Regions from separate parts of the Thioalkalivibrio sp. ARh3 genome, predicted to be linked through region 1. Evidence: predicted binding sites of a transcription regulator. Region 1 holds the regulator's gene; each other region holds the start of a gene.
The links. The regulator FliA, encoded in region 1, starts transcription of late flagellar genes. The targets are predictions, from matches to a motif close to GCTAAAGTTNNNNNNNNNNCNGCCGATA.
Positions count from the first base shown of each region.

Region 2: a site for FliA is predicted at 1,523-1,550, ahead of C995_RS0108105 (flagellin). Genes of this name have one in related genera too.
Region 3: a site for FliA is predicted at 1,422-1,449, ahead of C995_RS0108925 (methyl-accepting chemotaxis protein). Genes of this name have one in related genera too.
Region 4: a site for FliA is predicted at 1,776-1,803, ahead of C995_RS0102095 (methyl-accepting chemotaxis protein). Genes of this name have one in related genera too.

Region 1 covers NZ_KB897949.1:131,531-134,817, forward strand. The annotation lists gene C995_RS0107560 (chemotaxis protein CheA) at 1-193, opposite strand, end outside; gene C995_RS0107565 (protein phosphatase CheZ) at 272-1,048, opposite strand; gene cheY (chemotaxis response regulator CheY) at 1,152-1,532, opposite strand; gene C995_RS0107575 (RNA polymerase sigma factor FliA) at 1,592-2,353, opposite strand; gene C995_RS0107580 (MinD/ParA family protein) at 2,350-3,174, opposite strand.
Region 2 covers NZ_KB897949.1:250,277-253,563, reverse strand. The annotation lists gene C995_RS0108110 (flagellin) at 94-1,359, shown strand; gene C995_RS0108105 (flagellin) at 1,626-2,849, shown strand; gene C995_RS0108100 (flagellar protein FlaG) at 2,920-3,287, shown strand, end outside.
Region 3 covers NZ_KB897950.1:76,304-79,590, forward strand. The annotation lists gene C995_RS0108925 (methyl-accepting chemotaxis protein) at 1-1,350, opposite strand, end outside; gene C995_RS14240 (hypothetical protein) at 1,515-1,652, shown strand; gene radC (DNA repair protein RadC) at 1,829-2,500, shown strand; gene C995_RS0108940 (DUF418 domain-containing protein) at 2,522-3,287, opposite strand, start outside.
Region 4 covers NZ_KB897947.1:447,559-450,845, forward strand. The annotation lists gene C995_RS0102090 (ATP-binding cassette domain-containing protein) at 1-1,728, shown strand, start outside; gene C995_RS0102095 (methyl-accepting chemotaxis protein) at 1,897-3,287, shown strand, end outside.

The DNA of each region.
Region 1 (3,287 bases):
TCACCAGCGCATCGAGGCTGAGGAAGCCCGCGCCGCCCTTGATGGTGTGAAAGCTGCGAAATACCGCGTTGAGCAGATCCCGGTCATCGGGATTCTGCTCCAGGTCGATCAGCTGCTCGTTCAGCCCTTCGAGCAGTTCCCCGGCCTCGATCAGGAAGTCCTGAAGGATTTCGTCATTGGGGTCGATGGCCATTCGGTCTCTCCGTTCCGGTGAGGCTTGCCGTTGTAGGGTGGGTCCAGGGGAGACGCCGATTCAGGAATCGGCGGTTGTCTAGAAGCCCAGACTGGACAACAGATCGTCCACCTCGTCCTGTCCTTCAACGACATCCTGGCCGGAATCTTGAGTCTTCGGCACCGCAGGACCGTGACCGCGTCGATCGCCCTCGCGCCGATCGGCGTTGTCGTCCAGTGTTTTCTCCGCGGCCTCGATCGCTTCCATGCGCCCACTGGACAGCCGGATCAGCGAGACCAGGTTCTCCTCGAGATCCGTTACGAGCTGTATCACCCGCCGGATCACCTGCCCGGTTATATCCTGATAGCTCTGCGCCATCAGCACTTCCGACAGCAGGCGCCGGAGCTCATCGGTGTCGTGGCTGGCTTGCGCAAAGAACTCGTCCAGATCGCGCGCGAATTCGCGGAACTCATCCACCGACAGCTGGCGGTTGCGAAAACGGGTCCATTTGGCGGTCAGTTCGCCGGCCTGCTGGCTGAAGGACTCGGCGATCGGGAGGCTCGTTTCGATGGCGGTCAGGGTTTCATGCGCCGCTTTCTCGGTCATGGTGACCACGTAATTGAGGCGCTCGCGAGCATCCGGGATCTCCGCCTGGGTCAGTTCGACCAGTCGCGAATCACCACGGAAACTCTGCAGGGCCTCATGAAGGTCACGCGTCAGCTTGCCGAGCTCGTCGAACAGTTCGCGATCATACGGACGCGCAAGGTCCTGAATCAGCGCTCGCGCCGTGACGTCATCCCCTGCTTCAAGCACCTGAACAAGCTCGCGCGCGCGTGCGAGCTGCTGATCCCCCACCGGTTGTTCCTGGTCTGTCATCCAAAGCCCCTTGCTCGCTCCTCATCCCGGACGTACCGACCGGGACTGCCCCCCCTGGCCGAGGCTTTGCTCGTGCCCGAGGATCCCGCCTGCCATACCCCGATTACCCCTGAGATTCAATGCGTTCGAAGATTTTATCGATCTTTTCCTTGAGCGTTTCAGCGGTAAAAGGCTTTACCACGTACCCGTTTACGCCCGCCTCGGCCGCCTCGACAATCTGATCACGCTTCGCCTCCGCCGTCACCATCAGTACCGGCATCGTCTTCAGCTTCTCGTCGGCGCGCACCGCCCGCAGCAGGTCGATGCCCGGCATATTGGGCATATTCCAGTCAGTGATCAGGAAGTCGAAGTCGCCGTTCTGGAGCATCGGCAGGGCCGTGCTGCCGTCATCGGCCTCATGCGTGTTGTTGAAGCCGAGATCACGCAGCAGGTTCTTGATGATCCGCCGCATCGTGGAGAAGTCGTCCACGATGAGAATTTTCATTCCCTTGTCCACAGGTCACTCCGGGATTAATTATGCATGTGGGTACTAGAGCGTGGCCGTCAGAATAACTGCAAAGCCTCGCCATCTTCGAGCCAGGAACCCAGACGTGCGCGCAGCCGGATCACGGCCTGACTGCGGATCTGGCTGACGCGCGACTCGGTCACGCCCAGCACCGCGCCGATCTCGCGCAGATTGAGTTCCTCGATGTAATAAAGCGAGAGTACCAGGCGTTCACGCTCGGGCAGATCACCCAGCGCGGCGGCCAGCTCTTCGCGAAACTCCCCGGCCTCGATCGTCCGCGAGGGCGAGGCCTCCGCCCCCTCGATCACCCGGTCGGCATCGCCGTCGGTGCCGCCCAGATCGTCCAGCGCGAACAGATGGGCGCCGGCATGGTCCTGCAGCATCGTGTAGTACTCGTCGATCGGGACTCCGAGCTCCTCGGCCACCTCGACCCCGCGTGCCGCGCGCCCTTCCCGGGCCTCGACCGTCTGGATCGCCTCGGCGATCTTGCGGCTGTTGCGATGCACCGAGCGCGGCGTCCAGTCGCTGCGCCGCAGCTCATCGATCATCGCGCCGCGGATACGGATCCCCGCATAGGTGGCGAAGGTCGCGCCCTGCCCGCCCTCGAACTGCCGCGCGGCCTCCAGCAGACCGATCATGCCCGCCTGGATCAGGTCATCGACCTGGACCGAGGCAGGCAGACGAGCCATAAGATGGTGCGCGATGCGGTGCACCAGCTCGATATGCTCCGCAACACGCTGCTCGTGGCCGGCCGCGGCGACGCTTTCGTAGCCTGGTAGTCGATTACGCGGCGACATCATGCGCTCTGCAGCATCCGTTCGACAAAGAATCCGACGCCACCATCGGCGCCGCGACCCACCGGCCAGCGATCGACCGTGCGGGCAAGCTCGGTAAAGGCCTTGGCCGCCGGGCTGCCCGGATACTGCTGCACCACCGGCGCCCGCTTCTGGACGGCCGTGCGCAGATTCTGGTCCATCGGGATGTATCCCGCCAGGTCCAGGATGACCTCCGGCAGATAGTTGCCACAAACCGTCGCGAGCTTTTGCAGCAGGCGCTCGGCTCCGGCTCGGTCCTGCACCATGTTCGTCACCAGGCGGAAACGCCGCAAACCATGGTCCCGGTGCAGGACCTTGATCAGGGCATACGCATCGGTAATCGACGCCGGTTCGTCACAGACCACCACCAGGGTCTCCTGGACGGCCCGGCAGAAGGTCGTCACCGACTCCTGCAAACCCGCTGCGGTGTCCACGACGAGTACGTCCAGCGGTTTCGAATACGCGCTGAATGCATGAATCAGCCCGTTGTGCTCCACCTGCGAGAGGTTGGCCATCGCGGCGATCCCCGACGCCGAAGGGACGACCTTGATCCCTTCGGGACCCTCCACCAGGATCTCCTCCAGCCCTTCCGCCTGTCCGGTTACCAGGTCATGCAGCGTGCGCTCCGGTCTCAGCCCGAGCAGCACATCGGCGTTCGCCAGCCCAAGATCGGCATCGAACAGCATCACCTCGCGACCCAGCCGGGCAAGTGCGACGGACAAGTTGACCGAGACATTGGTCTTGCCGACACCGCCCTTTCCGGAAGCAACGGCGATGACCTTCAACGGTGGATTAGTGCGTGGCATAGCGTCCCTTCCCCACTGGATGAATCATTTCCAGGGCCCCGCCATCCGGCGTCCCGCGCGCCGACGCCACGTGGCTGCGCGTGCCGGCGAGCTCCGCGAGCGTCTGATCAGTC
Region 2 (3,287 bases), 120 kb from region 1:
GGCTGGTCGTTAGCGGGGGCGAGAGGCGATCTCGAACACAGCATTACCGCTCGAGCGGCAATGACTGCCAGCAAGCAGAGGAAGGAGAACGACATGTCCCAGGTGATCAATACGAACGTGATGTCGCTGAATGCGCAGCGCAATCTGAACGACTCGCAGGGTGCGCTTTCGCAGTCGCTGGAGCGCCTGTCGTCGGGCCTTCGCATCAACAGCGCGAAGGACGATGCGGCGGGTCTGGCGATTTCGGAGCGATTCACGACTCAAATCAATGGCCTCGACCAGGCCGTGCGCAACTCGAACGACGGTATCTCGCTGGCACAGACCGCCGAGGGGGCGCTGGATACGGTCAGCGACTCCCTGCAGCGGGCGCGCGAGCTGGCGGTACAGGCCGCCAACGATTCCAACTCGGCCTCCGACCGTCAGGCGCTGAACGACGAGGTCCAGCAGCTGATGGACGAGGTCGGGCGGATCGCCAACAACACCGAGTTCAACGGGCAGAACATCCTGGACGGGTCGGCCGAGGACCTGTTCTTCCAGGTGGGCGCGAATCAGGGCCAGATGACGTCGGTCGAGAACGTCGATGCCCGTACCACTCAACTGGGTTCGCAGGAAGTGGTGGGTGCGGGCATGTTCTCCGCCGAGGACCTGGAAGATTTTGATTTCGATGGCATGAGCGACATCGCAATAACGGTTCAGGATGACGAAGGCGCAGCACTGGCCGAAGTGACCGTCCAGTTCGGGTCAGACTCCGGGCAATATGACGTCAATTCCCTTGAGGATGTCGTCCGCGCGATCAATACCGAGATCGCGTCGGGCCCTGATGATAGTGAAGGGGGCACTGCGCCCGAGGCAGAAGAGATTGCAGCGCTCCAGGACGCGGGCCTGCAGGCTTCTGTCCGTGTGGACGATGAAGGCAATCAGGGGATCGCCATTACCGGTGACTTCAATAGCTCCTTCAGTGTGGATCAGGATGGATCTGTGGAAGGCGACGACCCGACCGCGTTCTTTGACGACAACGGCGGCAATGGGCAGTCCTCGGGTCCGATCGATCTCACCGATATCAGCGTGACCAGCCGGGATAACGCGACGCAGGCGATCGGTGCGCTGGATGGTGCGCTGAATCAGGTCAGCTCGCTGCGTTCCGAGCTGGGGGCGGTGCAGACCCGTTTCGAGAGCACCATCTCCAACCTGGAGATCGGCTCGGAGAACCTGTCGGATGCGCGTTCGCGCATCATGGATGCGGACTTTGCCTCGGAGACCGCGGACCTGACCCGGGCGCAGGTGCTGCAGCAGGCGGGCACCTCGGTGCTCTCGCAGGCCAATGCGGTGCCGCAGAACGTGCTGGGGCTGCTGCAGTAACGGGCGCGCACCTGCGGTCGTGACAGGGTGGCAGTAGCCTGCCGCCCCGTTGCCAGGCCCGCCCCGGAGTGTCCGGGGCGGGCCTTTTTGTGTGCGGGCGATGGCGGCGCGGGCTGGCGAATTCCAAGGCATTTGTCGAGGAGCGAAAAAATTTGCGCGCCGGGCTCAAGTCTGATGGGGCCCGGCCGTTACCGAGGGCAGGAGCGGAACACTATCCGCGCGGTTGGCCCCCGTTACGGGGCTGCATGGAACGAGGAGAAAGAACCATGTCTCAGGTCATCAATACCAACGTGATGTCGCTGAATGCCCAGCGCAATCTGAACAACTCCCAGAGCGCGCTGGCCCAGAGTCTGGAGCGCCTGTCGTCGGGGCTGCGCATCAACAGCGCGAAGGACGATGCGGCGGGGCTTGCGATCTCGGAGCGCTTTACCACTCAGATCAACGGTCTGAATCAGGCGGTGCGCAACTCGAATGATGGCATCTCGCTGGCGCAGACCGCGGAGGGTGCGCTCAACACCGTCAGCGACTCGCTGCAGCGGGCGCGCGAGCTGGCGGTGCAGGCCGCCAACGATTCCAACTCGGCCTCCGACCGTCAGGCGCTGAACGACGAGGTCCAGCAGCTGATGGACGAGGTCGGCCGGATCGCCAACAACACGGAGTTCAATGGCCAGAACATCCTGGACGGCTCGGCCGCGGACCTGTTCTTCCAGGTGGGGGCCAACCAGGGGCAGATGGTCTCGGTGAGCAATGTCGACGCGCGGACCACGCAGCTGGGGGCGCAAGAAGTTGCCGGGGATAATGCCGTGAAGGCCTCGGATGTCGAAGGGTTTGCTGGGCACATCCAGATCGAGATCGACAGCGTGGCGATCTCGACGTTTGCGTCGGATATCGACGGCATCGACGCGGCCGGAATCGACATCAGCGGGGCGGAGACCTTCGACGATGTGGTCCGGACCATCAATGCCGCCATCAGTCAGGTTGCGCGCCTCGACGACGACAATGCCGACAAGTTCCGCGATGCGGGTCTGGACGCCTCGATCCGCGTGAACGACCAGGGCGAAACGACGGTGTCGATTACTGCCGCGTTCGATACCGACGGGTTTGAGGTCTCCGGCGGTACGGTTACCGACGGTGACGGAAACCCAACCATGTTCGATTCCGCGGTTAAGGAGCACATCAGCCTCACCGACATCAGTGTGACCAGTCGCGAAAACGCGACCAAGGCGATCGGTGCGCTGGATGGCGCGCTGGCTCAGGTCAGCTCGCTGCGCTCCGAGCTGGGGGCGGTGCAGACCCGCTTCGAGAGCACCATCTCCAACCTGGAGATCGGGGCGGAGAACCTGTCGGATGCGCGCTCGCGCATCATGGACGCGGACTTTGCCGCGGAGACGGCGGATCTGACCCGGGCGCAGGTGCTGCAGCAGGCCGGCATCTCGGTGCTTTCCCAGGCGAACGCGGTCCCGCAGAACGTGCTGGGGCTGCTGCAGTAGACTGTTCTTGACGGCATGAGGCGCGCCCCGGGGCCTGTATTGGCACCGGGGTGGCCAGGGAGGCCCTTCCATGACTGACATGATCAACAACCATCTGTCCGGGTCGGCGAGTGTGCCGAAGCCGTCGCGATCCGGGGGATCCGCGGGAGAAGGCGCTGCATCCGGCATGGTGGATACGCGCGGCCGCGGCATGCCCGTGGAACGGCAAGAGAATGCCGCGCCCGTCGGCACCCCTTCCGGATCGGGACAGGACGCTTCCGGGTCAACCGGTCGCGAGGGTACCGCTCCGGTGGCGGCGGAGGACCTGGAGCCGGTGGTCGAGTCGATCAACGCCTATCTGCAGAACAGCCAGCGCTCGCTGGAGTTCAGTGTGGATGATTCCACGGGCCGCACCGTCATTACGGTGATGGACGCCGACCGTGAAGAGGTCATCCGCCA
Region 3 (3,287 bases), on a different contig from region 1:
GCCGGCGACATCCTGCACGGTGGCCGTCATCTCGTTCATCGCGGTGGCGACCTGATCGGTTTCCTGACGTTGGCGTTCCACGCTGGAGGCGCTGTCCCGCGACACGGTAGCCAGCTCTTCGGAGGCCGAGGCGAGCTGCGCGGTGGCGCCGATGATCTGCTGGATCAGACCCTCGAACTGCGTCGCCATGCTGTTAAAGCGTTCCCCGACATCGTGCATCTCGTCCTGGGTCTGGATGGCGACCCGGGTCGTGAGATCCCCGCCCGCCATGCGCTGGGTTGCGTCATTGAACTGTTCTACGCTGTCCTTGATCGAGCGATACAGCCCGACGAAGAGATACGCGAGCAGCAGGAGTACGCCCACAACAACGGCGATCGCCAGGTTGCGCACAAGCGTGTCGCTGCGAATCCGGTCGGCGAAAATGGCGTCCAGTTCAGGGACGGTCGCGTCGTAAAGCGCAAAGGTAGTGTCAATGGAGCGCGTGGCGGCGTCGAACACCTCGCTGGCGGCAATTTCGATCGTGTCGGTGTTCAGCAGTTCCTCCTGCACGATGAGGGAGAATTCTTCAACCGCAGCTTCGTTGCGCTCGACATGCTCGCGGAGTCGGTCTGCAAGTTCCGGGTTGGCCGAGAACGCGGCCTCCAGGCCCGACTCGAGGTCTCCAGTGATGGAATCCATGTTGGCGGACAGCACCGCAAGCCGGACGCGGGTATCCCCATCCAGTTCGCCTGCCGCTGCGGCGCCGGAGCCTACCGCCCGGGCCTGTCCCATGGTCTCGGTCAGGTTCGGCAGGCGGTTCACAAGGGCATCGCCGAGGTAATAGCTGTCGAGGTATGGATCCAGGGTGATCTCGGAGGCATCGGCGACATTGCCGATCAGGTCGAGCAGGTCGGCGATCAGATCGGTATGGCGTTGCAGGCTCTCCGAGGGTGTCATCGAGTCTCCGTCCGCCTGGAGACCTTCCCAGGTCTGGCCAATGCGATCGAACTGGCTCCGAGTTCCCAGGGTAGCGCCAAGGTCCCGGTCGACGGCTGCAAGATCCTCCAGCGCCTGGTCGACCTGGTGACCGATCTCGCGTAGCCGGGCACGCGCGCCGTCATCACCGCCCAGCAGGGCCGCCATCATGCCGCGGTGCTGCTGAATATATTCCACTGGTTCGCGCGCGGCCTCGATATAAGCCAACCCCTGGCGTTCGTTGCTTACGAATCGGATGTTGTCGTTCAGGTTGACCAGGGTGATGCCGCTGAGCATCAGCAGTGGCAACAAGACGACGACGAAGATCAGCCCGAACTTGATCGGATACCGGAAGCGATTCATCAGCCAGGTGGCTGGGTGGAAGAGGGCGTCCATGGAATTCTCCTCAGTCGTGCACGTCCAGCCCTTGGATGTCTGGAGCGCGAGATCCGTCCCTGCCCCAGCCTTAACGGTCGCCAACAGCGGTTCTTTAGGCCTGTGTCAGGCCTGATGGGGATATGAGGGGTCGCCGCAGCGTAGTTTTGGGGCGGTGCGAGGCGATGGAGGCCCGCGGCGCGAAGGCCTGGAAGCCCGATTCGCGGACCCGCCCGGTCACCCAGGCCCTGCGCGCCTACGCCCTGATGACGACCTCCGCCGCGTTCGGCGCGGTGCGCGACATCTCCCGCTTCGAGGACTGACCGAGGGCTACCAGCAGGGTCGTAGGATGCGTTGAGCGGCAGCGAAACGCATCATGCTTGCCATTGGTGTCCGAATCGATGCGTTTCGCTTTGCTCAGCGCATCCTACGGTTCTTCGCTAAAGTCGGGATGACCGAGGCGGCTAGAACCAAACGACCGAACCACAGGGAGGTGGCTATGGCGATTACCGACTGGCCCGCGGCCGAGCGCCCGCGGGAGAAGCTGATCGAGCGGGGCGCGGCCGCGCTTTCGGATGCGGAGCTGCTGGCGATCTTTCTGCGCACCGGCGTGGCCGGCAAGAGTGCGGTCGATGTCGCGCGCGATCTGCTCAGCCGCTTCGGCGGACTGCGGCCGCTACTGCAGGCCGATCAGTCGGGGTTCTGCGCGGCGCCGGGGCTGGGCGATGCGAAGTACGCCCAGCTCCAGGCGGTGCTCGAGATGGGGCGGCGGCACCTGGCCGCCGATCTGGAGCGTGGCGATGCGCTGACCTCGCCGACCGCCACCCGCCAGTTCCTCGCGGCGCGTCTGCGCGACTATCCATTCGAGGTCTTCGCGGTCCTGTTCCTGGACAACCGTCACCGGGTGATCGCCTTCGAGGAATTGTTCCGCGGCAAGATTGACGGCGCCGCCGTGCACCCGCGCGAGGTCGTGCGCCGCGTGCTGCACCACAACGCGGCCGCGGTGATCCTGGCCCACAACCACCCGTCCGGGGTGGCGGAGCCCTCACGCTCGGATATCGCGATCACCCGGCGCTTGAGCGAGGCCCTGGGGCTGGTGGATGTGCGGATACTCGATCACGTGGTGATCGCCGATAGTCCGATATCCATGGCCGAACGAGGGCTCCTGTAGCGTTCGGGAGACTCGGGTGAATTAGTGCGCCAGGCGCCGCCACAGGGTCTCGATCGGGCCCGCGCCGACGTAGCGCTGCCACACCAGGGAGAAGGCGACCTGCACGGCCCAGATCGCCAGCACGATGCCGAGCAGTTCGAGGTGGCCGAATTGCGAGAACAGGCCCAGCCCGATCCCGTAGAAGATCATCGCGGCGAGGATCGACTGGCCGATGTAGTTGGTCAGCGCGAGGCGGCCGACCGCCTCCAGCGCGCGGATGACGCCCGGCAGGATCCGCCGGCGCCCGTCGGGGTGGGCCAGCAGGATCACCAGGGCCACCCAGGCCAGGGCGATCGCGACACTGCCCCACAGATTCGCGATGCGGCCCAGGAACATCGAGTAGCGCAGATCCCATTCCACGGCTGTGTTGAACCACAACCCCGCCAGCACCAGCGGGATGCCGATGCCCAGTCCGGCCAGCACGACGCGCCGGTAGCCGGCCAGTGACCAGCTCCCGTGGAGGAAGCCGAGCCGCATCAGGGCCATGCCGATGAACATCATCGCGAGCATCTGCCACAGGCGCTCGGAGAAGAACATCCACAGTTGCGCGGTCAGGGCGCCGGTCGCCCGCTCGCCGGTCGCCGCCAACCAGTGCAGGGACATCCGATTGAGCTCGTCGCTGACGACATCGGCGCCGGGCTGCCAGTAGCGATCGTTGAGCGTCTGTAGCCAGTGTTCAGGGACGAGGAAGATCAGGACCGCGCTCAGCACGAGCCAGAGCGCGGTCAGTCCTCCGATCAGCGCGACC
Region 4 (3,287 bases), on a different contig from region 1:
GACGGCCTGACGACCGCCTGGCTGACCCAGGAGCTGCCGCCCGGGGTCGAGGGCACGGTGTTCGATGTGGTCGCCGAGGGACTGGGCGAGTCCGGGCAGCTGCTGGAGCGTTTCCATCACCTGAGCCAGGCCGCCGCCAGCGGGGATGCCGAGGCCCTGGAGAAGATGGGGCCGGTCCAGGCCCGGCTGGACGCAATTGACGGCTGGAGCCTGCAGAACCGGGTCGAAACGACGCTTTCGCGCCTGGAGCTCGATCCCGAGGCCGGTTTTGCCGCGCTCTCCGGCGGCCTCAAGCGACGTGTCTGGCTGGCGCGCGAACTGGTGCGCGAACCGCAGCTGTTGCTGCTGGACGAGCCGACCAACCACCTGGATGTGGCCGCGATCCGCTGGCTGGAGGAGTTCCTGCGCGGGAGCGGGCTCACGGTGGTGTTCATCAGCCATGATCGCCAGTTCATGGAGCAGGTCGCCACCCGCATCCTGGAGCTGGATCGCGGCCAGGTGTACGAGCACCCGCCGTCGATCGAGGCCTTCCGCACGCGCCAGGCCGAGCGCCTGGAGGTCGAGGCGCGCCAGCGCGCCGAGTTTGATCGCAAGCTGGCACAGGAAGAGACCTGGATTCGCCAGGGCATCAAGGCGCGGCGTACCCGCAACGAGGGCCGGGTGCGCGCCCTGCAGGCTCTGCGCAGGAAGCGCGCGGAGCGGCGCGAGCGCGGGGGGCAGGTGCGCATGCAGCTGTCGCCCGAGCAGCGTTCCGGGCGCCTGGTGATCGAGGCGGAGCATGCGGACTTCGGCTACGACGACACGCCGGTGGTGCGCGACGTGAACCTGCTGCTCCAGCGCGGCGATGCCCTGGGCATTGTCGGCCCGAATGGCGCCGGCAAGACCACACTGCTGCGCGGCTTGCTGGGCCAGGTGGCGCCACTGTCCGGGACCGTCAAGCTGGGCACCCAGCTCGAGATCGCCTATTTCGACCAGGCCCGGGCGCGCCTCGACGAGACGACGACCGTACAGGATGCGGTCGGCGAGGGCCGTGACCGGGTCACCGTGAACGGCGAGACCCGGCATGTGCTGAGCTATCTGGGGGACTTCCTGTTCCCGCCGGAGCGCGCGCGCCAGCCGGTGTCGGCCCTGTCCGGTGGCGAGCGCAACCGGCTGCTGCTGGCCAAGCTGTTCCTGCGTCCGGCCAACCTGCTGGTGCTCGACGAGCCCACCAACGACCTGGACGTCGAGACCCTGGAGCTGCTGGAACAACTGCTGATCGAGTACACCGGTACGGTGATCGTGGTCAGCCACGATCGCGCCTTCCTCGACAATGTCGCCACGAGCACGCTGGTGCTGCCTGGCGATGGCACGGTCGAGGAATTCGTCGGCGGCTGGTCGGATCTGCCTGCTCGCGTCACGCAACGCCTGCTGACCCGCGAAGCGGATACCGGGACGCCGCCCCCCGTCGTGCCGGAGGCTCGGGTTCGGCCCGATTCCACGCCCGCGGAACCGGCACCGCCGCCCCGCGCCCGCAAGCTGTCCTACAAGGAGGCCCGTGAGCTGGAGGCCCTGCCAGGCCGGATCGAGGCCCTGGAGACCGAACACCAGTCGCTGGCCGAAGCCCTGTCGGACCCGGAGGTGCTGCGAGATGGCGAGCGGGTGCGCGAGCTGCAGGGCCGGCTCGAACAGGTCGAGCGTGACCTGGCGGTGGCCTTCGAGCGCTGGGAGGCGCTGGAATCACCCTGACCCTTCCCCCGTCATCCGCTGTGATGTAATTCTCAAAACGGCCCGAACCTCAACTCTGGGGGCAAGCGGCCGTAACAGGGGATGAAACGTCTCTACAGGCAGCGGAAGAGCCCGCTTGCGCGTGAGGACATGCGCCCGGCAGAAGGCGCTGAGGAAGGAGTCAACATCATGCTGGACAAACTCTCCATTCGGGGGCTGCTGATCGCCGGCTTCGGGCTGGTCGTCGCGATCCTGATCATCAACTCGCTACTGGCACTGCGCGCCCTGAACGTGGGCGGGCAGGGCGTGGCCGAACTCACGCAGTCGGACTATCCGGCGGTGGCGCGTGTCAACGAGGTGGAGCAGTTACTGCAGGAGAGTGCCGCCTTTCTCGGGTTCTACCTGATGAGCGAAGAGGACGAGCACCGCGACGCCTGGCTGGCCACCATGGATGACCTGGATGTCGCCATGGATGCACTGATGAATGACCCGGTGGTGCAGGCCTCGGACGAGCTGAGTGGCTCCGCGGAGCAGGTGCGGGCGAACATCGATGGGTTCGCCGATCACCGTGAGCGCCTGATCGAGATCGCGGAGGATGTGGCCGAGAACATGCCGGCCCAGGGTGTTGCGAACTCGCGCGCCAACCCCGCGACCATGCAGATGACCCAGCTGACCAGCACCATGATCGACGAGGAGATGGCGCGGGCCCGCTTCGAGCGCTCGTTCGATCGCCTTGGCGACTTCTACAGCCTGCGCACCAACCTCCTGCAGATCACCTCGAACCTGCGCGGCTTCATCGCGTTTCGTGACGACTCCTTCGAGCAGAACCTGCGCCTTTATCTCGGCCAGACCCATGACGTGCTGGCGCGGCTGATGGAGCAGTACGACGAGCTGGATTTCGAGCAGCAGATCGCGGTCGAGGACTTCGAGGGAGAGCTGGAAACACTGGACAGTGCGATCCAGGAGATCGTACGTATCCACGGCAGCGAGGAAGCCCTGCAGGATGCTTTCCTGATCCGCACCGAGGTCGGCCCGGTGATCCTGGAGGCGCGCACCGAGCTGCAACAGCTGTCCGAGCGGATCACCGACCGGGCCGAGCGTTCCGCCGGCGAGCTGACCGCGACCATGCGCAACACCCAGATGACTCAGGGCGTGCTGGCGCTGATCGGCGTGGTCCTGGGTGTGGCCGCCGCGGTGTTCATCATCCTGGTGGTACGCCGTGCACTGGCTCACTCGACCGAGGCGCTGGAGGAGATTGCCGATGGCGATGGCGACCTCAGCCGTCGGCTGGACGAGAACGGCCTGCTGGAGACCGCCCAGCTGGGGCGTGCGTTCAACCGCTTCACCGACAAGATCGCGCAGGCCGTGGGCAATGCCCGCAGTGGGACCGAGACCCTGAACCGTGCGACCGAGAACCTGAACCAGGAGGCCTACCAGGCCCGCGAGGCCGTCTCGGGTCAGCGCGACGAGACCGAGCGCGTCGCCACCGCGATCAACGAGCTGCAAAGCAGTGCCGAGGAGATCGCGCGCAACACCGACGCCACCTCCCAGGCCGGCCAGGAGGCCAGCGGGGCGGTGAA